Regions from separate parts of the Duganella sp. LjRoot269 genome, predicted to be linked through region 3. Evidence: predicted binding sites of a transcription regulator. Region 3 holds the regulator's gene; each other region holds the start of a gene.
The links. Region 3 encodes HrcA, which represses chaperone genes, less so after heat shock. Its sites were predicted from a motif close to TTAGCACTCNNNNNNNNNGAGTGCTAA; they were not measured.
Positions count from the first base shown of each region.

Region 1: groES (co-chaperone GroES) is a predicted target of HrcA. The motif match lies at 3,765-3,791, and genes of this name have one in related genera.
Region 2: rpoH (RNA polymerase sigma factor RpoH) is a predicted target of HrcA. The motif match lies at 3,075-3,101, and genes of this name have one in related genera.

Region 1 is NZ_CAXUSL020000001.1:6,211,952-6,221,539, reverse strand. Features, by position in the region: gene ACSQ3S_RS27865 (OmpA family protein) at 1-772, opposite strand, end outside; gene ACSQ3S_RS27860 (hypothetical protein) at 936-1,574, shown strand; gene groL (chaperonin GroEL) at 1,685-3,331, opposite strand; gene groES (co-chaperone GroES) at 3,389-3,679, opposite strand; gene ACSQ3S_RS27845 (YdcF family protein) at 3,920-5,062, opposite strand; gene ACSQ3S_RS27840 (TonB-dependent receptor) at 5,068-7,578, opposite strand; gene ACSQ3S_RS27835 (ROK family transcriptional regulator) at 7,719-8,843, shown strand; gene ACSQ3S_RS27830 (MFS transporter) at 8,857-9,588, shown strand, end outside.
Region 2 is NZ_CAXUSL020000001.1:1,538,608-1,548,195, forward strand. Features, by position in the region: gene ggt (gamma-glutamyltransferase) at 1-1,078, opposite strand, end outside; gene ACSQ3S_RS06795 (hypothetical protein) at 1,096-1,614, opposite strand; gene ACSQ3S_RS06800 (hypothetical protein) at 1,767-2,030, shown strand; gene rpoH (RNA polymerase sigma factor RpoH) at 2,107-3,006, opposite strand; gene ftsX (permease-like cell division protein FtsX) at 3,262-4,182, opposite strand; gene ACSQ3S_RS06815 (cell division ATP-binding protein FtsE) at 4,179-4,835, opposite strand; gene ftsY (signal recognition particle-docking protein FtsY) at 4,852-5,889, opposite strand; gene ACSQ3S_RS06825 (MerR family transcriptional regulator) at 6,008-6,952, opposite strand; gene ACSQ3S_RS06830 (hypothetical protein) at 7,283-7,435, shown strand; gene ACSQ3S_RS06835 (porin) at 8,049-9,131, shown strand; gene ACSQ3S_RS06840 (hypothetical protein) at 9,202-9,588, shown strand, end outside.
Region 3 is NZ_CAXUSL020000001.1:7,108,335-7,117,922, reverse strand. Features, by position in the region: gene ACSQ3S_RS31865 (peptidylprolyl isomerase) at 1-392, shown strand, start outside; gene pdxA (4-hydroxythreonine-4-phosphate dehydrogenase PdxA) at 411-1,520, shown strand; gene rsmA (16S rRNA (adenine(1518)-N(6)/adenine(1519)-N(6))-dimethyltransferase RsmA) at 1,529-2,311, shown strand; gene ACSQ3S_RS31850 (hypothetical protein) at 2,476-3,114, opposite strand; gene ACSQ3S_RS31845 (hypothetical protein) at 3,147-3,752, opposite strand; gene ACSQ3S_RS31840 (metallophosphoesterase) at 3,908-5,311, opposite strand; gene ACSQ3S_RS31835 (HAD family hydrolase) at 5,406-6,113, shown strand; gene hrcA (heat-inducible transcriptional repressor HrcA) at 6,193-7,209, shown strand; gene fur (ferric iron uptake transcriptional regulator) at 7,303-7,731, opposite strand; gene ACSQ3S_RS31820 (outer membrane protein assembly factor BamE) at 8,011-8,652, shown strand; gene dapB (4-hydroxy-tetrahydrodipicolinate reductase) at 8,683-9,489, shown strand; gene ACSQ3S_RS31810 (MotA/TolQ/ExbB proton channel family protein) at 9,489-9,588, shown strand, end outside.

The sequences.
Region 1 (9,588 bases), 900 kb from region 3:
GGTCCTGTTGCAGCAGCTTGGCCATCTCGGCCAGCGCGGTTTTCGACTCCGGCTTGACGTCGGTCTTGTCGGTGTCGAAGTAGACGCCGTAGACGGCCACCTTGCCATCGGCGGCGATGCCCTTGGCCATGTCCGCCGCGTTCAGGCTGGCGGAGACTTTGCCGGTTTCCATCGCCTTGGCTTCGACGATCTCGACGTAGATGCCGCCGTTCTTGTCCTGCACCGGCGCCACCGAATACACGGCGACGTGGACCAGCGAGCCGTCGGGGCGGGTGCCCTTGGCCAGCAGGTAGCGCTCGTCGTCGCGGCCGTAGTTGAAGGGCGACCAGTAGTCGGAGCTTCCCTTGACGAAATTGTCGCCGACGCGCTTCTCCAGGAAAAACTCGCCAAAGTTTTTGCCGCAGGTTTCCTTGGCACAGGCGAACACGGTTTTCAGTCCGGCCTTGTCCAGCGCAGCCTGATAGTTGCGCATCACTTCCAGCGCCGAGCGCTCCTTCGGATAGTTGTAGGCGATGCGAGTGTACTTGCCTTCCAGCTGCAGCGCACTGTCAAACGCCATCTGGCCGCCCTTGTTCTCGACGCGTTTGCCGGAAGGCAGCATCACTTCGTCGAATTCCTTGATGCCGTAACCGACCATCTTCGACCCTTCAAAGCGGGACAGCAGCGGATGGTCCTTGCCGCCTTTGACGGTGTCCTGCGTCGGCATCTGGGCGTGGGCGAGAGAGGCGGAGCCGGCGCAAAGCAGCAGCGGCAGAAGGCTATAGGCGCGCATAGGGTGACGTCCGAAAGTGGTTGATGAAGATCGATTGTAGAGATTGATTGCATTTAAATCAATTTTGACTTTTCAATTGAATCGATGGTCGCCAGTGATAATTGGTGCATTTTCTATATTAATTAAATGATATCCTTTCGGGAGGAAAACCTATGGAGATCGCATGAATAAATTTACGGTAGCGCCGTTGGTACTGGCTTTGTGTATTGTCGGTTGTGGCGGAGGCAGTTCCACGACGGATATCCCCGCGCAGAAATCGGCAAGCATCTCGGGCAGCATGAGCGGGTTGTCACCCGGCGTCACCGCCTTGCTGGTCAATAATGGAACGGAAACCATCGCCGTCAGCGCGAACGGCAGTTTCAAGTTCGATCATCCAGTCGCTGCCGGTGCGGCGTACAGCGTTACCTTGTTTGGTGACCCGAACGGCAACGCCTGCAAGGTCGCCAATGGAGCGGGCATGGTTGCGCAGAACGCAGTCGATATCAGCAATGTCGCCGTGACTTGCCAGCCTGCTGCGATCACCTTGCTGCGATATAACGTGGGTGTCACGGTATCGGGACTGACGGCAGGCAATAGCGTCAACTTCGCTGATGACCAAGGGAGTATCTTGAAGGTCAGCGCCAACGGTTTGGGCGTGTTTCCGAAGTCGTATTCGCCGCTGATGGTTCCCGGCGCGGACTATAACGTGACCGTGTCCGCCAACCCCAGCGGGCAGACCTGCACGCTGGCGAACAGTTCGGGTACGAATCCGGCGGGCGTCGGATTTTCCAACTTCATCAACGTGACCGCCGTCTGCAAATAAGTTCAACAATACGCCGCACTTGAATAAAAAAAGCCCCTGATCGCTTGCGACGGCCAAGGCCGCCGCAATGCCACAGGAGCTTTTTTGTACAGCGAGGCCTATGCCGGCAATTACATCATGCCGTCCATACCACCCATGCCGCCCATGCCACCCATACCGCCCATGCCGCCGGCTGGTTTGTCTTCGGTGACTTCAGCGATCATGCAGTCGGTGGTCAGCATCAGGCCGGCGATCGACGCTGCGTTCTGCAGTGCCGAGCGGGTGACTTTGGCTGGATCCAGCACGCCCATTTCAACCATGTCGCCGTAGGTGCCGTTGGCGGCGTTGTAACCGTAGTTACCTTTGCCTGCCAGAACCGCTGCAACCACCACCGAAGCTTCTTCGCCGGCGTTTTGCACGATCATGCGCAGTGGCTCTTCCATGGCGCGCAGGACGATCTTGATGCCTGCGTCCTGGTCCGGGTTGTCGCCTTTGACGTTCAGAGCGGCACGAGCGCGCAGCAGGGCTACGCCGCCGCCTGGCACGATGCCTTCTTCCACGGCAGCGCGGGTAGCGTGCAGTGCATCTTCAACGCGGGCTTTCTTCTCTTTCATTTCAACTTCGGTGGCTGCACCGACTTTGATCACGGCAACGCCGCCGGCCAGCTTGGCCACGCGCTCTTGCAGTTTTTCACGGTCGTAGTCCGAGGTCGCTTCTTCGATCTGCACGCGGATTTGCTTGACGCGGCCTTCGATGGCGGCAGCCTGGCCAGCACCGTCGATGACGATGGTGTTTTCCTTGCCGATTTCGATACGCTTGGCCTGGCCCAGTTCTTCCAGCGAGATTTTTTCCAGGGTCATGCCGACTTCTTCAGCAACCACTTGACCGCCGGTCAGGATCGCGATGTCTTCCAGCATGGCCTTGCGACGGTCGCCAAAGCCTGGGGCCTTGACTGCGCAGGTTTTCAGGATGCCGCGGATGTTGTTCACAACCAGGGTGGCCAGCGCTTCGCCTTCGATGTCTTCGGCGATGATCAGCAGTGGACGGCCGGCTTTCGCGACTTGTTCCAGTACCGGCAGCAGGTCACGGATGTTGGAGATTTTCTTGTCGCACAGCAGGACGAATGGATTGTCCAGGATGGCGACTTGCTTCTCTTGGTTGTTGATGAAATATGGCGACAGGTAGCCGCGGTCGAACTGCATACCTTCAACGATGTCCAGCTCGTCGTTCAGCGACTTGCCGTCTTCCACGGTGATGACGCCTTCCTTGCCGACTTTTTCCATCGCTTCAGCGATGCGGTCGCCGATCGACGAATCCGAGTTGGCGGAGATCGAGCCGACCTGGGCGATTTCCTTGGTGGTGGTGCATGGACGGGCGATGATGGCGATCTGCTCGACGGTGGCGGCAACCGCCTTGTCGATGCCGCGCTTCAGGTCCATTGGGTTCATGCCGGCGGCAACGAACTTCATGCCTTCGCGGACGATGGCCTGGGCCAGCACGGTGGCGGTGGTGGTGCCGTCGCCGGCGTTGTCGCTGGTGCGGGAAGCAACTTCCTTGACCATTTGCGCGCCCATGTTCTGCAGCTTGTCTTTCAGTTCGACTTCCTTGGCAACGGATACGCCGTCCTTGGTGACGGTAGGGGCGCCGAACGAGCGTTCCAGCACGACGTTGCGGCCTTTAGGGCCCAGGGTGACTTTGACTGCGTTGGCGAGGATGTTGACGCCTTCAACCATTTTGGCGCGCGCTGCGTCGCCGAAAATTACTTCTTTAGCTGCCATGTTGTTTCTCCAGAATTAGGTGATTGCTAGTGCAAACTGCTAGTGCAATGCGGTCAATTATTTGACGACGATTGCCATGATGTCTTCTTCGCGCATGACCATCAGTTCCTGACCGTCGACTTTGACGGTTTGGCCGGCGTATTTGCCGAACAGGACGCGGTCGCCTACTTTGACATCCAGCGGACGGACTTTGCCGTCTTCCAGAATCTTGCCATTGCCAACGGCGAGCACTTCGCCTTGATCCGGTTTTTCAGCAGCCGCATCAGGGATGATCAGGCCGGACGCAGTTTTGGTTTCCTGGTCGAGGCGTTTGACGATTACTCGATCGTTCAAAGGGCGAAGGTTCATACAAAACTCCTTAAATTTAACAATGGTACAGTTTGTTGTTGTATCAGTAATCTTGTTACAACGGAAAGTTTGGCCGAGAGCGCTGTTAGCACTCCCTTGGAACGAGTGCCAATTATAGGGACGACCTTGGGGTATTTCAAGGCGAACTGTTTGCGTGTGCGCAAAAAAGAGGGGGAATGATGCAGATATGACTACGTTTTGATGCGCCGGGCGCCTGGGCGCCGGGCATTCCTGGAGAGATCAGGGGTCCAGCGGATCGGCGGGGTCGATGCGCAGCGACTTGGCCGACGGCCGGAAGGTCAGCTCGGTGGGCGACAGCCGCGTGCCGACGGTGCCGGGCGGGTAACCCAGCTCTTTCTGATTGCGCGCGGCGAATTCCGCACTTTCTATGTAGCGGCTTTGGTCGACGTTGGTGATGATCAGGCTGTCTTTGTCCAGCGGCGCCCCCATCGCGGCCAGCCGCCGCGTCACGTTCCGCAAATTCGTCGTGGTGTGGCGGGCATACGGCTCGATGATGATGGATTCCGCCGGCACGCCGAAACGTTCGATCAGGGCCCTGCGCATTTCAACCGCCTCGACAAACCGGCTTCCTTTCGGATGCACCGAGGCGCCACTCAGGATCACGAAAGGCGCTTCGCCGTCCGCAAAGCGCTTGGCGGCCATCCGCACGTTCAGTTTGCCCCGCGCGCTCAACGCCATCGAAAGAGTTTCCGGACCGACGCCCGGAATGATAATCGCCGTATAGTGATAGAGCTTCCAGTCGATGATGCGCGCGCGCCCGAGCGCTGCAGCGTTGTGGGCCATGTCGAGCGGCTCGAAGGCGACGGCGTCGTTGCGGTCGTTTACATCAAGCAAGGCGATCGCAAGTCTGAGGCTGGGATCCAGGCTCGGCACCGGATCGTCTTCGCCAGCCTCGGCCAGCCAGACCGCATCCTTGACCGTCGCGTTGAAACGCGCGCTGCCGGCCGCATCGATCGGACCGTCGATGAGCGGATAGTGTGGCGCCATACCCAGGCCGTACACCTGGATGATGCTGTTCAGGCCGCGAAGCTCGCGCGCCACCTGGGCCTGCGCCCCATCGTCGGCCAAGGTCGCTTTTCTCCAGGATGACGCCGGCGCCTTGGCGGCGGCCGCCGCGATGGCTTCGATTTCCGCGTCGGTCCACAGGCCGGCATTCAGCACGCAGCCCGGTTCCTGTTTGCATGCGTCGATGCGTGCGCGGCGGCCGGCCAGGACGGCGGTGCCGGGGCGGGCTGTCCCCATGTCCACCAGCGCCGGAAACAGCCGGTTGGCCAGCAGCGACCAGTGCTGGTCGCGCACCGGCGCGGCATGGACCTGCTGCGCCAGCAGCAGCGAGAGGGCGATGACAGTCTTCTTGATCATATGACTCACCATGCCTTGCTCAGCACCAGGCGGAAATTGCGGCCGAACACGGGACGTCCGTAAATCGCTTCCCTGCTGCCTTGTCCGGCCAGCGTATCCGTTCGGGTGTTGCCTTCGGTCAGACCCTTGGCGTTGGTCAGGTTGTCTCCGACGACCTGGAGCCTCCAGTTGCCGCGGCTGACGGACGCGCCCGCGCCGAGGGCGTGGTATGCCGGCATCGCGGTGGCCTCGAAGAAGTCGACGTAGCGCTTGCCCGTGTACGAGTAGCTGCCGTACAGCTCGACAAGGTTGTCGCCTACATTGAAATTGAAATTCGGGCGGATGTTGCCGAATACCCTGGGCTCGCGGATGATCTGGTTGCCGACCACCTTGGAAGGATCGGCGCCGGTGGCGCTGACGAAGTTCCGGTATTGCGGATCCTGCAGCGTCAGCGAGCCGTTGATATAGAAGCGGTCCGTCAAGTGCAGCGCGCCGTCGAACTCGGCGCCGCGCACCACGGCCTTGCCGAAGAACGGCACGGTCTGATCGTTGCGCCCCGTCACCGGGTTGAAGGCGATGAAGGAGGCGTTGAGCGGATCGAATTGCGTGTAGAAGCCGGTCACATACAGATAGGAGCGGCCGGCGGTCATTTTGAAACCCACCTCATATTGATCCGCCTTGGTCGTCAGGACCAGCGGATCGACCGAGGCTGCCACCTGCATCGACGGCGGCACCTCCAGGTGCGACACCCTGGCGTAGCCGCCGAAGCGCTGCGAGAAATCGTAGTTGGCGCCGAGCGTCCAGTTGACGGTGTCGGTGTTGTACTTGTGCGCCTGCCTGTCGCCGGTGAAGGCGCGCGTCGTGTCGTCGGCCAGGGTGGCCGGATCACCCAGGTTCAGCTGCTTGGTCAGCAAGGCGTAGCCGTCGTAGTGATAACGCTCTTTGCGGACGCCGCCGTCAAGGCGCAGCCCGTCGAACACCTCCCACGTATCGTTGACATAGAGCGCGCCCATTTTGGCGTCGACGTCGCCCTGGTTCAGCGTGGTGGTGTAGCGCAGCACGCCCTTGTCGGTAACGTAGCCAAGCACCGCGCCGGAAGCGGAGTAGGCGACCAGGTCGAGGGTGCGCGGCTTGCCCTGCACCTCGATCAGCATGTCGTTGTAGACCGACTTGCTGGTCTGGCCGTAGGTGCTGCCGTAGAAACCGATCTTGACGTCGTGGTTGCCCAGGCCGGTCTGGAAATTTCGCGTGATATTGATATCGGCCTGATTCGAGTAGAAGTCCGAACCGGCGGCCCGGTATTGCGCCTGCATCACCAGGCCGGAGGCCAGCGCGGGATTGTAAGCCTGGGTGCCGTTGGTGCCGGCGATCGCGTAAGCCAGATGGTCGACGGCGCCGAACGCGGTCTTGGCGGCGTTCATGAAGCCGCCGGCGAACTGGGTGGCGTCGGCCGGGTTCGAGGTGGAATAAAACGCGTCGAAGTCCAGCGTGCCCTTGGTCATGCCGCCCTTGGCCGACAGCTGCCACTTGCCGAGATCGCCTTCATAGCGCACGCCGATATTGCCGTATTCGAGGTGGCGTCCATCGGCCAGGTCGCGCGTGTCGGTCTGCAGCTTGCCGGCGCCGTCCAGGTATTTCTGGGGCACGCTGCGCAGCGACGGCGAATTCATCGTGCCGTCGAAGTAATCGATGTACTTGTCGAGCGACACCGCCGGGTTGCGCGGATCGGAGATCGGGATCGGCAGGTAGAAGGTGTTGTGGTCGTTCAGGTAGTTGGCGCTGACCGTCAGCGTGCCCGAGTCCAGCACGCGCTTGATGTTGCCGCGGATCTGGCCGCCTCGGTCGTTGGGGAAGCCGTTGTCCCGATGGCCGTCATCCTGGCGCACGAAGCCGCCGACGGCGTAAAAAGTCTTGTCGTCGATCTTGCCCGCCTGGTAGGCGTCGATGCGCGCGAGGCCGGTGGTGCCCAGCGTCACCTGCGCCTTGCCCTTGGTCGTCTCGGTGCCGGTGACCGTGCCGCTGTTGACGATGGCCGCCGCCTGGCTGGCGTAGATCGAGGCCGGTCCGCCGCGCACCACCTCCAGGTTTTTGGTCATCAGGTCGTAACGGTTCAGGCTGTCGCCGCGGAAAAAGAAGCCGTTGATTTCCGTGAACAGCGGCAGGCCGTCCTGCTGGAACAGCGCCAGGCCATCGTCGGTCGGAATGCCGCGCACGCGGGTGATGTTCTGCACCTCGCCCCCGGTGGCCTCGACCTGGATGCCAGGCAGCTTGCCCAGCAGGTCGGCCATGTTTTGCGGGGCGAGTTTTTGCACATCGTTCTGCGACAGCGAGTTCACCGCATAGGACACGTCGAAACGGCGCTGGGGACGGGCCGACCCTGTAACGACCACGCTGGCGATGTCGGCTTCCTCACCCGGCTGCGCCGTCGGCGCGGGGCCGGATTCCGCCGGCACAGCCTGGGCGAACGCCGGGCCGGCCATGGCGCACAGGGCGCCGATCGCCCAGCCGTGGGCGAGCGTATTTTTTCGTTTCATCATATTTCTCCGGTTGAAAATGGATGGGGGCAGCTGTCGAGCCGGAGTATAGCCACGGTCTTTTGGTATAATTATTTATTACTTGTAAAATAAATAGAATATGACAGGCGTGTGACAAGAATTGCCTTTATATAAATGAATGTATGAAAATTGCGCGTCTAAAACTGTCTTCAGAAGAAAAACGTTTGTTATGGCAGCTTCGGACCAAGGGACCGCTGCCGCGCACCGAACTGTCGATGGCGCTGCAGGTGAGCAATTCGGCCTTGACCAAGCTGTCGCGCAACCTGATCAGCATGGGCTTGGTCGAGGAGCAGGCCTCGTCCGATACCAGCGGCCGCGGCCGCCCAACCGTGCCGTTGACGATCTCGGCCGCAGGCGGCTTCGCGGTGGGTGCGACGGTGCACAAGGGCGTGCTGGAAATCGCGCTGGTCGACTACGCCGGTGGCATCATCGCGCTGACCAGCGAGGCGGTCGGCGCGCCCGACCCGCTCGGTTTCGCGCAACTGCTGGAGCAGCGGATCACCGAACTGTCGGCCAAGCACCGGCTTCTCGGCGGACGCTTTCTCGGCGTCGGCGTCGGCCTGCCGGGGCCGCCCCGGGGCCGCGACGGTGGACAGTGGAACATCGTCAATGACTTGCCGGGATGGCGCAATGTCCCGCTGCGCCAGATACTGGACAACGCGCTGGGCTTGCCGACCATGCTGGAAAATGACGCCAACGCGTCCGCGCTGGCCGAGTACTACCTGAACGACACGATACGGCGCTCCTCGACGGTGGTGGTGTTTTTGCTGGGGTACGGCATCGGTGCGGGCGTCATCGAGGACGGGCGTCTGCTCAAGGGCGAGTTCGGCAGCGCCGGCGACATTGGCGGGCTGTACCCGATGGACCGGCCGCGCCCCACCACCATGGACCTGCTGTCGGTGCTGCGCGAAGCTGGCTGTCCGATCCAGTCCATCGCGCATTTCGACGAGGCCAGCGTCGGCCACGAAGCGCTGATCGAACGCTGGCTGGACCGGGCGGCCGGGCAGCTGGAATCGGTGGTCAACAGCGCGATCTCCTGGTTCGATCCGGGCGAGATCATCTTTTCCAGTCCGCTGCCGGAATCCATCATGGTCCGCCTCGCCGCCAGGCTGAACCGGGGCCAGCTGCGCTGGCCCGAGCACCGGCAGGCTACCGAAATCCGCGTGTCGCGGCTCGGCGGCAGTTCGATCGCACTGGGCGCCGCGCTGTTGCCGATACACGCGTCCACCGCGGTTTCCTTCTGGTAGGGGACCGGCGATCATGGGCCGTTATCTCGACAGGATGAAGGCGGACCGGCACTTGATCGGCTATTCGAGCGGCAATTTCGGCAAGAACCTGATGCTTGGCAGCGTAGACGTGACGCTGCTGTTTCTGCTGACGGACCTGCTTGGCATCGACCCGCAAAGCGTCAGCTTGCTGATGCTGCTGGTCTTCGGCGCTGACCTGGTGCTTGACCTGGGCGCGGGCTGGTTGGCGGCTTGGGCGCAAAACAGGGGCACGGGCTACCGGCGCCTGATCGTATTGGGCACGCTGCCGTGTGCCGCCGCGTTTGTGCTCATCTACAGCCTGCCGTTGCTGGGGGCGAAGAGTATCGCGGCGATTGCCCTGGTCATTATCTTTTTCCGCGCGGCGTACGCGGTCATCGACGTCCCCCACAACAGCCTGCTCGCGCGTGTCGCCACCGACAGCCGCGCGCGCGGGCGCGCATCCGGATATCGCACCGTGTTCAGCTCGGCGGCCAGCGCGCTCATCGCTACCGTGCTGGTGCCATTCATGGTCACCGCCGGCCAGCCCGCCACCGCCGGCCAGTTGTCCCGGCTGGGCGTGACAGGCGGGACGGTGTTTTGCGCGGCGATGTGGTTCGCGGCCTGGTCGGCGCAGGAAGAGGACGGCCGCGGAGAGCGCCAGGTGCGGCCGTCCGCGAGGATAGTCATCCTGCCCAAGCTGGACCGGCTGTTCGGGGCCTTCGCCATCGTCGCCTTGGTCACCGGA
Region 2 (9,588 bases), 5.6 Mb from region 3:
GGCGGCGCGCGGCGTAATCCTTGTTCAGCAGACCGGCCACCGGCGCCTCGACGTATTCCGGGTCGGCCAGGTAGGCGTTGCGGTCGGCGAAGGCCAGTCGGCTCGCTTCCATGTACAGGTGCTCGGCTTTTTCGCGCGGCATGGACTTGAGGTCGTAGCCCTCGAGGATGTTCAGCGCTTCGGCCACGGCAACGCCGCCGCTGCTCGGCAACGGCATGCCGTACAAGTCGTAGCCGCGATAGGTGCTGTGCACAGGCTGGCGCAGGCGCACTTCGTAGTTGGCCAGGTCGGCCATCGTCATGCTGCCGGAGCGTACGCGCACGCCGGCCGCCACTTTCGGCTGGTTGACGGTATCGACCACCGCGCGACCGATCTTGCCTTCGTAGAAGACCTTGACGCCGCCGGCCGCGATTTCGCGGTAGGCCTTGGCCATGCCGGGATTGCGCAGCGTGGCGCCGGGCGCGATGGCTTTGCCGTCCTTCAGGTACAGCGCGGCGGTATCGGGGAACATGCTGAATTTGTCGCGGCTCATCTCCACCAGGTGGGAGAAATTCTCGTTGACCTTGAAGCCGTCGGTGGCGACGGCGATCGCCGGCGCCAGCACCTGCTTGAACGACATCGAGCCGTAGCGGTCCAGCGCCTCGTGCCAGCCGCGCACCGCGCCGGGCACGCCGACCGACATGCCGCTGGCGACCACCTGCTCGAAGTTCATCTCCTTGCCGTTTTCCTGGAACACCGTCGGCGTGAAGCTGGCCGGCGCCGTTTCGCGGTGGTCGATGGTGATGACGCGCTTGTCCTTGGCCAGGTAGATGACCATGAAGCCGCCGCCGCCGATGCCGCAGCTGAACGGATCGGTCACGCCCAGCGTGGCCGCCGCCGCAACCGCCGCGTCGATGGCGTTGCCGCCCTTGTTGAGAATGGCCAGCGCGGCTTTCGACGCCGGTTCGCTGATGGTGGCGACGGCGCCGCCGGTGCCGGTGGCCACCGGCGTCTTGGCGAAGGCGGCCGGCGGCAGGACCAGCGTGAGGATGATGGAAGAAACGAGGACGGTGCGGGCGGGACGGCGTATCGTTGTCATGTGGTCGCTGGGTCGGGTTAGGATGAGGGAGCGTTGCTTACCCTCAAGCTTACCCGATAATCCGGCGTCGCTTCATTCTTGGCCGGGACCGCTTGCGGCTCGACGCCGGCCAGCGTGAACGTCAGGCCGTTTTGCGTGACGCTGGGCTTGCCGTTCGGCATGCTGTCGGACAGCACGAAGCTGCTGGTGCTGCCGTCGGTGCCGGTCAGCGTGAAGCTGTAGCTGATGTAGCCGGCCCAGACGCAGACCGCGCCGACACGGCAGCGGCTGTCGTTGACGCGTTCCAGCTTGACGACGGGGGCGCTGGCGGTGGCGCCGGCCAGGCCTGGCGTGGCGGCCTGCGCGATGGTCACGCTGCCGCCTTGCTGCAGCACGTAGGTGGCGGTGAAGCGTTGCGCCGCGGGAGCGGCCGCCTTGCCCATGCCGGACGCGGAGCCGCAGGCGTGCAGCATGCCCATGACGGCGACCAGCACGGGCAGGACGATCAGCTGGCGCAGCATCGGACGCAATATGGCACGCAAATTCGTGGTTTTCATTGTGGACCTCCATCCAAGTGGAAGCAAGCTTAACAAAAAGATCATACCGGCGGCGCACGAACTGCACGCCGACAGCGCTGGCTCAAACTAAGTCGGCGCGGCCGGCACAAGCTGCGTAGAATGTCTGCTTTGAATCAATCAGGATATCCCTCATGAAAAAAACCGGCATGGCGAAAAGTGACGCCAAAAAACTGATGGGCAAGATGGCGGCCCCAGGAGCGGCCGGTTTCGGCAAGGTGGCCGACGTCGTCGACAAGCGCGAGCAGCGCAAGCGCGACCAGGAACTGGGGCTGGTGCCGTTCGCGGTCAAGCTCAACGGCGACCTGGTGCAGCAGCTGCATGCCCAGGCCAAGGCGCGCGAGCTGGAGATGAACCAGCTGGTCGCCGAGCTGCTGGCCAAGGGCCTGGCAGCGTAAAGCAAAAAAATCCCCTGCGGCACCGAACGCGATCTTGCATGCGTTCGGGCCGGAGGGGATTTTTTACCCGGCTGGCTTAAACAAAAGCGGCCAGCGAGCCCTTCATTTTCTTCAGCGCGGCCGATTCGATCTGGCGGATGCGCTCGGCCGATACGCCGAATTCGTCGGCCAGCGTGTGCAGCGTGGCGCCGGAGCCGTCGTCATTGGCCAGCCAGCGGGCTTCGACGATGCGGCGCGAACGGGCGTCCAGCTTGCCCAGCGCTTCTTCCAGGCCTTCCGACTGCAAACGGGTCACCTGTTCGGCTTCCAGCACGCGGGTCGGCTCGCTGGCCTCGGACGACAGGTAGGCGATCGGGGCGAATTTGTCGTCCTCGTCGTCGTTCGGCGATTCCAGCGCGATGTCGCGGCCGCTCAAGCGGGTTTCCATCTCGATCACTTCTTCGCGCTTGACGTCCAGCAGCTTGGCCAGGCTGTCGATCTGCGCCGGCGTCATCGCGTCCAGGCCGGTCTTGTGGCTGCGCAGGTTGAAGAACAGCTTGCGCTGTGCCTTCGTCGTCGCCACTTTGACCAGGCGCCAGTTTTTCAGGATGTACTCGTGCATCTCGGCCTTGATCCAGTGCATCGCGTACGACACCAGGCGCACGCCCTGGTCGGGGTCGAAGCGCTTGACGGCCTTCATCAGGCCGATATTGCCTTCCTGGATCAGGTCGGCGTGCGGCAGGCCGTAACCCAGATAGCCGCGCGCGATCGACACCACCAGGCGCAGGTGCGACAGCACCAGTTCCTGGGCGGCGCCGAGGTCGTTCTTTTCCTTGAGCCGCTTGGCCAGCGAGATTTCATCAGCGTGGGTCAGCATCGGCAGGCGGTTGACGGCCGAAATATAGGCGTCCAGGTTCCCCAGGTTGCCAGTGAACCCGAGTCCCAGTGCGCTATTGGTGGCGGGGACCAATGCAGTCGGTGCGGACATCATATTCATTTTCATTCCTTTGCTCGATGGTGTGACTGTTGCTGCAGAGAACTCATTTGCTCTTCAGTTCACATATATTAGCACTCTCCTTCGTTGAGTGCCAATCACCAGATATTTATCGCCCTGATAGTAAAAATACTATGACGTTTTTAAGCATCATGGCTTCTGATAAATCAAGCATGCGCGTTGGAGCTTAGGCCAAGCTTAATGATAGGGCGGGGCGGGAGCCGTTTCCGTGCGCGGACGCACGGAAAGGTTGAGGGGTCAGTTGAGCTTGGACAAATGGCGCTGCACGGACAGCAGCGCGCCGATCAGGCCGAGGCCGGCGGACAGCGCCAGCAGGGCGGCCATGGCCAGCGGCGGCAGCGGCGCCAGCTGGAACTCAGACGCGTACAATCTTGCAAATTCGGCAATCGCGATGTTCAGCGGGCGCAGCGCCAGCGACACCGCGCCCAGCGCCAGGCCGCCGGCGCACAGGCCCAGCAGGGCGCCGGTGTAATAGAAGGGGCGGTGGATGAAGCTGTCGGTGGCGCCGATCAGCTTGGACACCAGGATTTCCTCGCGTTGCGTCATCACCTGCAGGCGGATGGTGTTGAAGATCACCGCCACCACCACCGTGCCCAGGGTCGCGGCCAGCAGCAGCAGGGCCAGGCGCAGCACGTTGAGCAGCGCGGCCAGGCGCTTGACCCAGGCCGAGTCCACCTGCACCGTGTCGACGCCGGGCAGCGCGCGGATCTGTTCGGCCAGCTGGTCGACGTCGCCGCCGGCCTGGGCGTTGCGGAAGGCGTCGAGCTTGAGCACGTAGCTGTCGGGCAGCGGGTTCTCGCCCAGCGTGGTCAGCACGTCGGCCAGGCCGCTCTTGTCCTTCAGGTTGTCCAGCGCCTTTTCGCGCGGCGTGAAGATGATCTTGGCCTGCTTGTCCTTGACCGTCTGGCGCAGCGGCACGGCCAGCGCCTCGGCCTGCTCGCGCGGCGTGTCCTGCTTGAGGAACACGCTGATTTCCGGATCGACCGACAGCTGCTCGGACATCGGCCGCACATTGTCGAGCAGGGTGACGCCGGTGAACGGCAGCGCCAGCGCGATCGCCACCACTAATATATTGAACAGGAAGCCGCCCGGCGAACGGCGCAGGTGGACCAGCGCGGCGGCCAGCGCGTAGCGGTGTTGGCGGAACCAGTGCGTCATGCCGCCACCTCCAGCTGACCTTGATTGAGGTGGATGACGCGCGCGGCCGAGTCGAGCATTTGCTCGTCGTGGCTGGAGATCACGCAGGTCACGCCGACCGAGTGGAAGGCCTTGAGCGCATCGAGCACCTTGTTGGCGCTGGCGCGGTCCAGGTTGGCGGTCGGCTCGTCGGCCAGGATCACTTGCGGCCGGTTGACGATGGCGCGCGCGATCGATACCCGCTGCTGCTCGCCGCCGGACAGGGCCAGCGGCTGGGCATGGGCGCGTTCGAGCAGGCCGACCTTGTCGAGCGCGGCGCGGGCGCGCTGCTCGGCCTGGCCGCGCGAGGCGCCGGTGACCAGCAGCGGCAGCATGACGTTGGCCAGGATGGAGCGGTCGGTCAGCAGGCGCTGCTGCTGGAAAATCAGGCCCAGGTTGCGCCGCAGGAAAGGCACGGCGGCCGGCTTGATGCGGGCGATGTCCTGGCCGTTGACGATGACCTGGCCGGCGCTGGGACGCTCCATGGCCGCGATCATCTTCAGCAGCGTGGATTTGCCGGCGCCGGACGGGCCGGCGAGAAAGACCAGTTCGCCTTTTTCTACCGTGAGCGTGACGTCGCGCAGCGCCGTCGCATCGGGGGAATATTGTTTCGAGACGTTCCGGAATTCGATCATGTAAGGATCCGAAGGGTTATCCAAGCAGGGCTTCGACAAATTCGGCAGCCACGAACGGCTGCAGGTCTTCAATCTTTTCGCCGATGCCGATGAAATACACGGGCACCGGACGCACGCGGGCGATCGCCGCCAGCACGCCGCCCTTGGCCGTGCCGTCGAGCTTGGTGATCACCAGGCCGGTCAGCCGCAGGGCGTCGTCGAAGGCTTTGACTTGCGCCAGCGCATTTTGCCCGGTATTGCCGTCGATCACCAGCAGCGTTTCGTGCGGTGCGCCTTCAAGGCCCTTGCCGATGACGCGCTTGATCTTTTTCAGCTCTTCCATCAGGTGCAGCTGGGTCGGCAGGCGGCCGGCGGTGTCGATCATGACCACGTCCAGGCCCTTGGCCTTGCCGGACTGCACGGCGTCGAACGAGACGGCGGCCGGGTCGCCGGACTCCTGCGAGATGACGGTGATGTTGTTGCGCTGGCCCCAGACCATCAGCTGCTCGCGGGCGGCGGCGCGGAAGGTGTCGCCGGCGGCCAGCAGCACCGACTGGCCGTTGGCCTGCATGTGCTTGGCCAGCTTGCCGATGGTGGTGGTCTTGCCGGCGCCGTTGACGCCGGAAATCATCATCACCATCGGTTTATGGCGGCCCAGTTCGAACGGCTTTTGCAGCGGCAGCAGCAGGTCTATCATCAGCTGTTTCAGCGCGGCCTTGACGGCGGCCGCGTCCAGCAGCTTGTCGTCCTTGACCTTTTGCCTGAGCGCGTCCAGCAGGTACTGGGTGGCGTCGATGCCGGCGTCGGACATCAGCAGCGCCGCTTCCAGCTCGTCGTACAGCGCGTCGTCGATCTTGGCGCCGACAAACAGGATGGACAGGTTGTTCGAGGTCTTGGACAGGCCGGCCTTCAGGCGCGACATCCACGACAGTTTCTGCGCCGGCTCTTCGATCGGCAGCAGCGGCTCGACGGCGGCGGCGGGGGCGGTTTCAACGGTAGGGGTGGGGGCCGGTGCCAGGGGTTTAAGCTCAGGCACTTCCGGGGCGACAGGTTTTTTCTTGAAGAAACTAAACATGGATATGTGGTTGGGGGCGCTTCAAGCAGATGCCCGGCAGCGCCGGACACGGGGAAATGCGCGTATTTTACCAGAGCGCGGCCTGGCGGCCCCGGATTGCTACCGGAATGACAACGTTTCAGCTGGCGGCGGGACCGTTGCGCTGGCGCCATTCGGCGATGGCGGCGCTGATGTCGGACAGCGCGTAGACCCGCACGTACGACGGCCGGCGCCGCTTGAGCGCGGCATTGCCGCCGCCGGCCCACAGCTCGACGCTGCCGTTCAGGCGCAAGTGCAGCTCGGCCAGGCCGTCCAGCGCCTGGCGCGCGTTCATGGCCACGGAGAAGGACAGGGCGATGATGTCGACGCGCTGCACCCGCGCCGCCTCGACGATGTCGAGCAGCGGCGTCTGCACGCCCAGCGAGATGCAGTGGGCGCCTTCGGCCACGCACATGGCCTCGGCCATCAGCAGGCCCAGGCCGTGGCGCTCCTGGGGCAAGGTGGTCAGCATGATGCGCGGCGCGCCGACGTTGTTGGCGTTGGCCTGCGGCATGGCGAAGATGGCGCTGCGCATCACCACCGTCAGCGACTCGGTATATAGATGTTCCTCGAACGTGGCCAGCTGGCCGCTGGCCCAGGCCTCGCCGATCAGCGAAGTCAGCGGGGCGACCAGTTCGATGACGAAACTCTTCAGGCCCATCATCAGCAGCGCCTGCGACAGCTTGCGGCGCAGCGCCTCCATCTGATGGCTCTTGCACAGGTCCAGATAGGTTTGCAGCTCCGGCGGCGGCACCGACGGCCCGCCGAGCTTGCTGGTGGCCTGGCCGGTCAGCGCCTGCAGCTCGTCCGCGCTGTACTGGATCACCTTGCCGGGACGGAAGCCGAGGTCGATCAGGCGCTTGACCAGCCGCAGCTTTTGCACCTGTTCGATGGGGTAGACGCGCTCGCCGTTCGGGTCGCGCAGGGGCTGGGGGAAGTCGTAGCGCCGCTCCCACACGCGCAGGGTTTCCTTGGCGACGCCGGTGTCGCGCTCGACGTCGCTGATCGTGCTAGGAACTGTTTGTGAAGAAGCTGTAGTTGTCATCAGGCATATGCGGCCGCCGTTTTTGACAGCCGCGAGGGTTGGCACAGGGTCTGGGTGCACAGTGCGCTAGCGTGAGGCGGGCATAACGCGACCTGCATTTTACATTCCTTTCGCGCCTGAAAGTAATGCATGCACATCGTGTTTTACTCTGTATAAGTCATGGAAAACACCTTGTCCACGACACACAGTTGACATCGGGAACTAATTAACTATTTATCGCCCATCCCCCGGTTTTGTCATAGACAAAATTTTTTGTAACGGGGGAAAAATGTGTTGCAAGTGGCGGAATTTCTCGAAACGACATGCCGCTTGCCTGTATGCATTTCATTCATGCAGACGCTGCACTATTCGCAGCGCATTCCATGGAAATATGCAAGAGTTGTCGCTGGTTTTGTCGCAAAACAGCAACAAGTAGCAATTTCTTACAAATTGCTGATGCAACGCAACACTTTTCCGACGGCACAAAATTTAGTACACAAATAAAGGGGTATCACTATGAGCAAAGTTGGCGCCTGAGCTATTTTGCCGTCGGAAACTGCCGAACATTGTCTTGAGTTGTAAGCTTATTACCATTCGGTAGAGGCGGGCGCGCGGGTGCTTCAGTATAAAATGGCGTCAGAAATAGCAAAGTGGCTATTTTTACTTGGTCCGACAACGATGTGGTCGCGCATGCATAGATCTTGCATTTGTTACCAGGGCAGCCCGCACAACGGGCTGCTGCACTGGTTCATCGTGCGGAAATACTGGGCTAGTTCGCTTGCTCGGCAAGAAATATTGCGATGCGGTAAAATGCTGGCGCTTTGATCATCTGGCATGCATAACAACAGTCAACATGAATGCATTTACACTTGATAGAAAAGCAAAGCATCAGTATAGTGCCGCCTCCGGTGCCTTTGTGCACTGCGATAAAGCCGGCGTCGATTAAATCGGCCGCAACTTATGTGAACGCCGTCCCGGCTACCGGGACCGCACAGTGGCAGCTGGGGAGTATGCCCTCACGCACAGACGGCGCCTGCTGGTGGCGCCGATAAGCACCGAATTTAAGCGTAAGACTAGCTTTACCTTTTTACAGCAACACAACTGAAGGAAACACGCAATGAAAAAATCCCTTATCTCCATCGCCGTACTGGGCGCAATGAGCTCCGCAGCCTTCGCACAGTCGAACGTAACGATCTACGGTATCGTCGACGCCGGTATCGTTAGCGAGCGCGGTGGCGCAGCTGGCAATGTCACCAAAGTAGCCAGCGGCACCGCTTCGGCTTCCCGCCTGGGCTTCAAAGGCACCGAAGATCTGGGTGGCGGTCTGAGCGCCATCTTCAAACTGGAAGCCGGCGTGAAAATCGACGACGGCTCGCTGGACAACACCAACAACAAGCTGTTCAACCGCGAAGCCTACGTCGGCATCGGTTCGAAGACCGCCGGCACCCTGACCCTGGGTCGTCAGTACACCCCGTACTACGAAACCCTGCGCGACGTGGCCGATCCATTCGCACTGGGCTACGCTGGTACCGCCAAGAACATCTTCCCAGTTGCTGGCGCACAGACCCGCAACGACAACGCCGTTGTCTACAAAACCCCTAACCTGGAAGGCTTCCAGGGCGCGGTTTCGTACAGCGTCGGTGAAACCGCTGGCGACGCTTCGGCAAACCGTCAGATCGGCGCTTCGGTTGGCTACACCAACGGTCCTCTGAACGTTGCCGCGGCTTACAACAGCCGCAACAACGACACCGCCACCGTGAAAACCAACGGCATGGGCCACAACGCCCTGATCGCTGCCAACTACGACTTCAAAGTCGTCAAGGCATACGTCGCCTTCGGCAAGGACAAGGGCCTGAACAGCGCCGCCCTGGCCAACACCAGCAACCCATACGGCTACACCGTGGCACCAGTGGCTTCGCAAGACAGCAACGACACCCTGCTGGGTCTGACCGCACCAGTGGGCGACACCGCTGGTACCGTGATGGCTTCGTGGATCCGCAAGAACGACAAAGAAGTTGCTAACCGCGACGCCGACCAGTGGGCAGTGGGTTACTCCTACGCTCTGTCGAAGCGCACCAGCACCTACGTGTCGTACGCCAAGATCAAGAACAAGAACGGCGCAAGCTACACCGTTGGTGGCAACACCGATGTCGGTAGCGGCGACAAGGCGTTCAACGTCGGCATGCGTCACTCCTTCTAATCTGATTTAATCAGTTAGAATCAACAACGGCTGCCTGGTGCAGCCGTTGTTCATTTCTGAAAGCCCTTACATGATGACTACCCGACGTGCCGTGCTGGCCGGTTCCATCCTGCTGGCGTCCTGCGCGGTGTTCGCCGCGCCCAAGCTGTCGCGCAAGTCCGCCCCCGGCGGCCTGCCGCGCTACGGCATGGTGGTGTACTCCGACCTGTGCATCCATCCGGACAGCGGCGAGTTCGGCGGCCAGCGCATCACGCTGCAACGGTTTTCAGAAGTGGATACGGTGTTGTATGAATACACGGCCGGCGGCCTGAGCTGGCCGGTGGTGGCCAGCGACGTCACGATAGACCCGCGCGGCCAGCAGCTGTATTTCACCGTGCAGCCGCCGGACGAGGATGAGCGCACCATCAACGGCAAGCTGGCCGATGGCGGCAGGACGCTGGTGCTCGACGGCGGCTAT
Region 3 (9,588 bases):
GCAAGCTGACCGAGCTGAAGGAACGCCTGGACAACAAGGCGGCCAAGTTCGAGGAACTGGCGCGGCTGTTCTCCAACGACGGCTCGGCCGCCAAGGGCGGCGACCTGGGCTGGCTGTATCCGGGCGACACCATGCCCGAATTCGAGGCGGCGATGAACAATCTGAAGATCGGCGAAGTGAGCCAGCCGGTGGAGACCAGCTTCGGCATCCACCTGATCGAAGTGCTCGAGCGCAAGAGCGACGACGTGTCGAAAGAGCGCGAGCGCAACAACGCGCGCCAGGCGATCCGCGAGCGCAAGCTGGAAGAAGCGTCGGAAAGCTGGCAGCGTGAAGTGCGCGACCGTGCCTACGTCGAGTACCGCACCGACGACGGCAACAACGTCAACAAATAAGCGGCAAGGGGACCACGCGTGAGCGCCACTTTGAACCCTGGGCGCACCGCAGTGCGTTCCCCGTCCGCCCGTCCGGCGATCGCCGTCACGGTCGGCGAGCCGGCCGGCATCGGCCCGGAAATCTCGATCCGCGCCGCCTGGGCGCGGCGCCATGACGTCAACTGCGTGCTGCTGGGCGACGCCGCCTTCCTGGCCATGACGGCCAGCGCCATCGATCCCGCGATCCAGTTGTCGGCGCTGTCGCTGCAGGCGGTGCGCAACGGCGGCCTGCCGCACTTCGGCCCCGGGCGCATCAGCGTGATCGACGTGCCGCTGTCCGCGCACGTGGTGCCGGGCCGGCTGGACAAGGAAAACGGCCGCGCCGTGCTGGCCACGCTGGACGCCGCCATCGAGGGCGTGCGGGCCGGCTGGTTCGAAGCGGTGGTCACCGCGCCGCTGCAAAAGAGCACCATCAACGACGCCGGCGTCAAATTCTCCGGCCACACCGAATACTTCGCCGACCAGACGGGCACGCCGCAGGTGGTGATGATGCTGGCCGGCACGCCGGCGTCGCCCGCCGGCGCGCCGCCGCTGCCGCCGTTGCGCGTGGCGCTGGCGACCACGCACCTGCCGCTGAAGGACGTCGCCGCCGCGCTGAGCCAGGACGGGCTGGCGCGCATCCTCGACATCATAGACCACGACCTGAAGACCAAATTCGGCATCGCCGCGCCGCGCATCCTGCTGTGCGGCCTGAACCCGCACGCGGGCGAGGGCGGCTACCTGGGACGCGAAGAGATCGACGTCATCGCGCCGGCCATCGCGGCGGCGCGGGCGCGCGGCATCGCCGCCGCCGGCCCGTATCCGGCCGACACGCTGTTCCAGCCCAAATACCTGAAGGACGCCGACTGCGTGCTGGCCATGTACCACGACCAGGGCTTGCCGGTGCTGAAGTACGCCACCTTCGGCCAGGGCGTCAACATCACGCTGGGCCTGCCGCTGATACGCACCTCGGTCGACCACGGCACCGCGCTGGACCTGGCCGCCAAGGGCCTGGGGCTGGCCGATTGCGGCAGCATGGAGGCGGCGATCGACACCGCCGTCGCCATGGCCAACGCCGCGGCCTCCCAGCCTCCTAATCACTCTCAATAAGAACAATCATGAAACACGTCGCCCGCAAACGCTTCGGCCAAAACTTTTTACACGATAAATACGTCCTCTCCAGCATCACCGACGCCATCGCCCCGGCGCCGGACGACGCGATGGTGGAAATCGGCCCCGGCCTGGGGGCGATGACCGAGCAGCTGATGCGTACGCTGAAGATGATGCACGTCGTCGAGCTGGACCGCGACCTGGTGGCGCGGCTGGAAAAGACCTACAACCCGGCCAAGCTGACCATCCACGCCGGCGACGCCCTGAAATTCGACTTTTCCACGATCCCGGTGCCGGCCGGCCAAAAGCTGCGCATCGTCGGCAACCTGCCGTACAACATCTCCAGCCCGCTGCTGTTCCACCTGGCGACGTTCGCGCCGCAGGTGCAGGACCAGCATTTCATGCTGCAAAAGGAAGTGGTGGAGCGCATGGTGGCCGAGCCGGGCAGCAAGACCTACGGCCGCCTGTCGGTGATGCTGCAATGGCGCTACGACATGTCGCTGCTGTTCGTGGTGCCGCCGGAAGCGTTTGATCCGCCGCCGAAGGTGGAGTCGGCGATCGTGCGCATGATCCCGGTGGCCAAGCCGCTGCCGTGCGACGGCCCGACCTTGGAGGCGGTGGTGCTGAAGGCGTTCTCGCAGCGCCGCAAGGTGATCCGCAACTGCCTGGCCGGCATGTTCACCGAAGAACAGATCGTCGCCGCCGGCATCGACCCGACCATGCGTCCGGAAACGGTGGGCCTGGCCCAGTACGTCGCGCTGGCCAACCTGCTCAAGCCGCAAACCGTCTAGGCAAAAAAAAGCCCGCTGGTGAAAGCGGGCTAAATCCAATTCCTTTGCAAGAAGTGGAGGAGACAGGTGAATTATGCTGCGACGCGGCATATAACACAAGTTTATTTTTCACATATCGAACATCATGAATGTGAATAACACTCCTCCCGCTTCCTGTCCTTCCCTTAGTTCGTCGTGCAGGTCAGCACCAGGTTGCTGACATTGTTTTCGTGCATCACGCCGGTGCCGTTGACCAGCGTGCAGGTGGCGCCGACCGGCTGGGTCAGGATGGTCACGCCGTAGGCTTGGCCGTCCGCCACCTGGCTGCCGAACACGAAATCACCCTTGCCGCTGCTGTCGGTCGGGCTGCTGACCGTCAACTGGCCGCCGGTCGAGCCGTTCAGCAGCACCACGCTGCGATTGAGCAGCGTGTCGGGCGTGGCCGAGGTCGCGTCTTTGTACTGGAACAGGCCGGTGAACTGGCCGCCCAGCGTGTGGGTGCTCTGATTACACACCACTTGGGCTGCGATGGCGACGTTGTGGCCGGCCGAACCGCTGGCACCGCCGAGGGAGCAGCTCATGTGCGCAGGCTGGGTCTGGATGGTGATGTTGTAGTCTGTGCCGTACGGAATCTGGTGCGGGAACACGAAGCTGCTGGCGCCGGCCGGCACCTTGACGGTGTCGCTGCCGTTGGCCAGCACCAGGCCGTCGTTGTTCAAGCCTGCAATCGTGCCCTGCACCGCGAACTGCGCCTTGCCGCCGCAGCCGGCCAGCGCCGCAGCCAGGATCAGCGCCGCGCCGGCGCCCAAAGTCGAAAATTTCATGTATTACTCCAAAAAATAAGCGGGGCCGGCAATTATTGGCAGGTGACGGTGATCGGCGAGTAGTCGCCGGCCGGCATCGTGCCGACGTTGTTGGCGATGGTGCAGGTCTTGGTGGTGTCCTTGGGCTGCGACAGGATGGTCACGCCGAACGGCGAGCCGTCGCCGACCTTGGTCGGGAAGGTGAAGTTGACCGGCGTCGAGGCCGATGCGCCCGGCAGGATCGCCACCGTGTCGGAGCCGTTGGCCAGTACCAGGCCTTTGGTGTCCAGGCCGGTGACGGTGCCGCCCAGGGTCCACGGATTGGTCACGCAGATGAAGGCGATGTAGTAGGCGGTGTAGACGTTGGCCTTGCCGGTGTTGGTGGTGCCGCTCGGAGTGCACTTGGCGCCGGTCGGCTGGGTATCGACGATGACGTTGAACTGCTCGTCGACGGCGGCCAGCTTGGTGAAGACGAAAGTGGACGTGCCGTTCGGGATCGGCAGCTTCTCGCCGGTGTTGGTGTTGACCAGCACCAGGCCATCCTTGGTCAGGCCGCTGACGCTGCCGGACAGGGCCAGGCTACCGTTGCCGCCGCCGCAGGCGCTCAAAATGACGGCACACAGCAGGGCGAGGCCCGAACGCAGATACAAACTTTTCATAAAAATCTCTCTCCAAAACGAATAGGGCCGGCAACACCACTGGGTGCAGCATATTACACGGAATTGCCCGGTATTTTAGTGCATTTGGTAACGCCGGGCCCTGAACCGATGTAACAGCATGTGACACCGGACCGGCGGCGGCGCTGGCCGCCGCCTTATTTGACCCGCGCGGCGACGCAACTGGAGCGGCGGCCGTCGATGCGGCAGCGGTTGCGCACCTTGCCCTGCAGATCGTGCACCAGCACCTCCCATTGCTCGGCGCCGCGCCGCTCCATGGTCATGAAGCCGAAGCCGTCGACCCAGGAGCTGAAGCTGTCCACCACCGCGCCCGGCGCGGGCGTGGCGCCGGCCGGCAGCCGCTCGGGCAGCGGCACGATATCCTCGGCGGTGCCGGCAAAGCCGGAAATCAGCTGGCTCGGATGGCCGGAGGAAAAACTGACCTGTTCCCACAGGTGCACATGGCCGGACAGCATGGTCTGTATCGCCGCCGGCAGCAGTTGCGGGTTGAGCGAGCCGAACGCCTGCTGCAGGCCGGCGTCGCCCGGCAACAGCACGATGGGACCGTCGCCCTTGCGGTCGGCGCCCATGCCCAGCAGCGGGTGGTGGGTGATGCCGATGTTGTGCGGCGCCTGCCGCGACAGCGCGTCGACCTTGCGGTACAGCTCGCGGTACTTGTCGTAGCCGAGGTCGCCCGGCTTCAGGCCCTTCCACGTGGTGGCGGCGGTGTCCATGACGATCAGCTGGGTGGACTGGCCGATCGTCACGGCGTAGGGATCGCTGTAGTTGCCGATGGCGTCGTCGGCGTCGGCGTTGCAGTCGCGGCCGGCCAGCAGCGGGCGCGGGTCGAGGAAGCGCCAGTAGCCCTGGCCGCCGCGCGGGCAGCTTTCATGATTGCCGCGCGCCATGATCCACGGCGCCGCCCGCAGCAGCGCCGCGCCGGGGGCGAAGAAGTCGGCGTTCCACGCGTCCCAGCCGTAGCCCCAGGGACTGCCCGCGCAGCCTGCATCGCCGTCGGGACAGGCGTTTTCGCGGTAATGGTAGTCGCCGACGTGGATCACCAGGTCCGGACGCCAGGCGGCGGCCTGGGCCGCCACGGCGGCGAACGGATAGGCGGCGCCGTCGTTGCAGGCCTGGTAGCTGGCGCTGCTCTTTTGCAGGCGGCAGCCGGTGTCGCCGATGACGACGATGCGTTGCGGCTCGGCCTTCGGCAGCGGCAGCGCGCGGCCCAGCACGGTGGCGCCTTGGCCGCCAGCCGGCAGCGGCGCCTCGCAGGTCAGCAGCGGGAAGCTGGCCGGCCTGGAGTCGGCCGGCGCCGACGGCGTGGAGCGCAGCGCGATGGTGGCGGCCGGCGCGCGCACGGTCATCGCCAGCGGGCGGCCGTCGACGACGATGTCGGGGCAGGCCGGCGCGGCGACCAGCACGCGCGCCACGGCGGCGCCGTTGTCGCCCATCACCACGAACGAGGAAAAGTCCGGCGGCTGGACGACGGTGGCGCAGCCGGCCAGCAGCGAGGCCAGGGCCAGGGCCGGCATTGGACGGCAAAGAGTGGTCGGGAACACGGCATCTCCGGCTGAGTAATCCAATAATTTACCATGCCGTCACGGCGCCGTGATCGGTGCGACAATACCGCTTGTCCACTATTTTTGGCCCGCCATGACCTCACGCCGCCCCCACGCCTTGTTGTTCGACCTCGACGATACCCTGTGGCCGATCGGCCCCGTCATCGCGGCGGCGGAAGTCAGCTGGCACGCCTGGCTGGCCGAGCGCGCGCCCAAGGTGACCGGCAAATATACGGTCGCCGAGCTGCGCGCCATGCGCATGGCGCTGCTGGAGCGCCGGCCCGAGCTGGTGACCGACCTGTACCAGTTGCGCCGCCAGGCGCTGCTGGACGTGTTTGCCGAAACCGGCGAGGACGCCGCCCATGTGGAAGGCGCGATGCGCCACTTCGCCGAGTGCCGCAACGCCGTCACGCCGTTCGCCGACGTGGTCCCGGCGCTGGCCGAGCTGCAGCGCATGCTGCGGCTGGGCGTGATCACCAACGGCAATGCCGATCTTGAAGTCATAGGGCTGCACCACCATTTTGAATACACGCTGGCGTCGGCCAGGTTCGGCCGCGCCAAGCCGGACCCGGACATCTTCCTGGCCGCCTGCGAGGCGATGGGGGTGGCGCCGCGGGACGCGGTCTACGTCGGCGACGACCTGCGGCTGGACGTGCAGGGCGCGCAAGGGGCGGGGCTGCGGGCGGTGTGGATGAACCGTGGCGGCGGCAGCGCCCACCTCGAGGCCGGCATCGCGCCGGACGCCATCTGCGCCTCGTTCGACGAACTTCTGGCCTGGGTACGCGAGCAAATGCGGCATTGACGCCACGCCGCGGCCCCCGTCCGGCGCGGAGCGTGCATAATAGAAGCAAACCCGACGGAACTACCTCGATAGACTCAACATGCAACTCGATACACGCGCACAAACACTGCTCAAGGCCCTGGTCGAACGCTACATCGCGGACGGCCAGCCGGTAGGCTCGCGCGCGCTGTCCAAGATCTCCGGACTGGACCTGTCGCCGGCGACGATACGCAACATCATGGCCGACCTGGAGGAGCTGGGCTACGTGGCCAGTCCCCACACCTCGGCCGGCAGGGTGCCGACGCCGCGCGGCTACCGCATCTTCGTCGACACGCTGCTGACGGTGCAGCACCTGGACGAGCAATCGGTGGAGGGGCGCATGCGGCTGCAGGCGCCGCAGCCGCAGAAGATGATTTCCAACGCCGCGCAGATGCTGTCGTCGCTGTCGCAGTTCGCCGGCGTGGTGCTCAGCCCGCGGCGCGAGTCGGTGTTCCAGCAGATCGAATTCCTGCGCCTGGGCGAGAAGCGCATCCTGCTGGTGATCGTCGGCCCGACCGGCGACGTGCAGAACCGCCTGCTGCTGACCGACGTCGACTACAGCCCGGCGCAGCTGGTGCAGTCGGCCAACTACATCAACCAGAACTACGGCGGGCTGGCCTTCGACGAGGTGCACACGCGGCTGCAGCACGAGCTGCGCCAGCTGCGCGACGACATGGGGCGGCTGATGCAGGCGGCGGTGGAGGCGGGCAGCGAGGCGATGGCCGACAACTCGGACGACATGGTCATCGCGGGCGAGCGCAACCTGCTGTCGGTCAGCGACCTGTCGTCGAACATGACGTCGCTGCGGCAGATGTTCGACATGTTCGAGCAGAAGACGGGGCTGATGCAGCTGCTCGACGTGTCGAGCAAGGCCAGCGGCGTGCAGATTTACATCGGCGGCGAATCGAGCCTGGTGCCGATGGACGAGATGAGCGTGGTCACCGCGCCGTACACGGCCAACGGCAAGATCGTCGGCACGCTGGGGGTGATCGGCCCGACGCGCATGGCCTACGAGCGGGTGATACCGATCGTCGACATCACCGCCAAGCTGCTATCGAACGCGCTGAGCCACAACTAATCCGGGGTCAGATCCGACATTTGGACACGGGCTCTACCGTAGCGGCCGCTACGGTAGAGCCCGTGTCCAAATGTCGGATCTGACCCCGGATTTTCAAGGGCGGTGCGGGCAGGCGGTCTTGGTGCAGTTGCCGTAGATCGCCAGCGCGTGTTCGGCGATCTTGAAGCCGCGCTCTTTCGCCACCAGTTGCTGGCGCGTTTCGATTGCCTCGTCAAAGAATTCCTCCACGCGGCCGCAATCGAGGCACACCAGGTGGTCGTGGTGCGAGCCTTCGTTCAGCTCGAAGATGGCCTTGCCGGTTTCGAAGTGGTTGCGGTTCAGCAGGCCGGCCTGCTCGAACTGGGTCAGCACGCGGTAGACGGTGGCCAGGCCCACATCCATATTCTCGGCCAGCAGGATCTTGTAGACATCCTCGGCGGTCAGGTGGCGCACTTCGCTGTTCTGGAAAATATCCAGGATTTTGAGGCGTGGCAGCGTGGCTTTCAGGCCGCTGGCCTTCAGATCGGTAGGATTGTTACCCATGGTCGAGACTCTATAATGTGGTTGGCGGTGCGAGGTGACGGCGAGGTGACAGTTTAACGCACTCCGGGTGCCGCCGCAGCTAAATCGCCCCCGCGGCGCGCGCCGGGCTGAAATTTACATTTGCAATGTTTTACAATTATTCTTTATAAAACAAGGACATAACATCCGATTTGCTGGATAATGCGATCTCTTCGAGTGCCCACGCAGCCCCATGTCGCGGCTTGTGCTTTATGATATGGCGTTTTTCGGCACTTCCGCTCGATCAGATTGAGGACAACCATGCGCGTCACCCAGGCTTTATCGCAGTCTTTGTTGCACCGTTTCACTCCCCGGCTCGCAGGCGCTGTGTGCGTCGCGCTGGCGCTGGGCGGCTGCGCTTCCAACACCACGCTGGGCGAGAAATCGACCGCAGTGAAAGAAACCGGTGCCACGCTGGACGCCAACAAGGGCGCGCAAACGACCACCATCACCCAGCTGCAGAAGTTCATGTGGTTCTTCTCGCCGTATCGTCCGGACATCCAGCAGGGCAACTTCGTCTCCGAGGAAATGCTGGCGCAGCTGAAGGTCGGCATGACCCAGGACCAGGTGCGCTTCATCTTCGGCACCGCGCTGCTGACCGACCCCTTCCACGCCAGCCGCTGGGACTACGCGTTCCGCATGGCCAAGGGCAACGGCGAAATCACCACCAGCCGCGTGATCGTGTTCTTCGACAAGGACAACAAGGTCGCGCGCTGGGAAGGCGGCAACCTGCCGACCGAAAAAGAATACATCGCCCGCATCGCCGGCCCGGCGCCCAAGGTCAAGAAAAACCTGGACGTGCCGGACGCCCGGCCGGTCGGCAACACCTCGCCGATCCCGGCCGGCAGCGACAACGCCGCCGCGTCGCCGGTCGGCGTCACGGTGACGAACGACAAGAAATAAGCACCAACGAACAAGCACGAGGACAGCAGCATGACTGACATGAACATCGCCATCGCCGGCGCCGGCGGCCGCATGGGCCGCATCCTGATCGAAGCGGTGCTGGACGCGCCGGACGCGCGCCTGTCCGGCGCGCTGGACCGCGCCGGTTCGGCCAACGTCGGCAGCGACGCCGCCGCCTTCCTCGGCAAGCCGGCCGGCGTGCTGGTGGAATCGGAATTCGCCAAGGGCCTGGCCGGCGCCCAGTTCCTGATCGACTTCACCCGTCCGGAAGGCACGCTGGAGCACCTGGCCTATTGCGCCGAGCACGGCATCAAGATGATCATCGGCACCACCGGCTTCGACGCGGCGGGCAAGGCGGCGATCGTCGAGGCGGCCAAGAAAACCGCCATCGTGTTCTCGCCCAATTTCAGCGTCGGCGTCAACGTCACGCTCAAGCTGCTGCAGCAGGCCGCCAAGGCGCTGTCGGTCGGCTACGACATCGAAGTGATCGAAGCGCACCACCGCCACAAGGTCGACGCGCCGTCCGGCACCGCGCTGAAGATGGGCGAAGTGCTGGCCGACGCGCTGGGCCGCGACCTGAAGGACTGCGCCGTCTACGCCCGCGAAGGCGTGACCGGCGAGCGCGATCCGTCGTCGATCGGCTTTGCCACCATCCGCGGCGGCGACATCGTCGGCGACCACACCGTGCTGTTCGCCGGCACCGGCGAGCGCATCGAGATCAGCCACAAGTCGAGCAGCCGCGTGACCTACGCGCACGGCTCGCTGCGCGCCTGCCGCTTCCTGGCCGACAAGGCCACCGGCCTGTACGACATGAACGACGTGCTGGCGCTGAACTGATGACGCCCAACCACTTCACCCTGGCCAGCTACTGGGAGCAGGGCGACACCATCAGCCACATCGTGGCGCTGGTGCTGCTGGCGATGTCGCTGGTGAGCT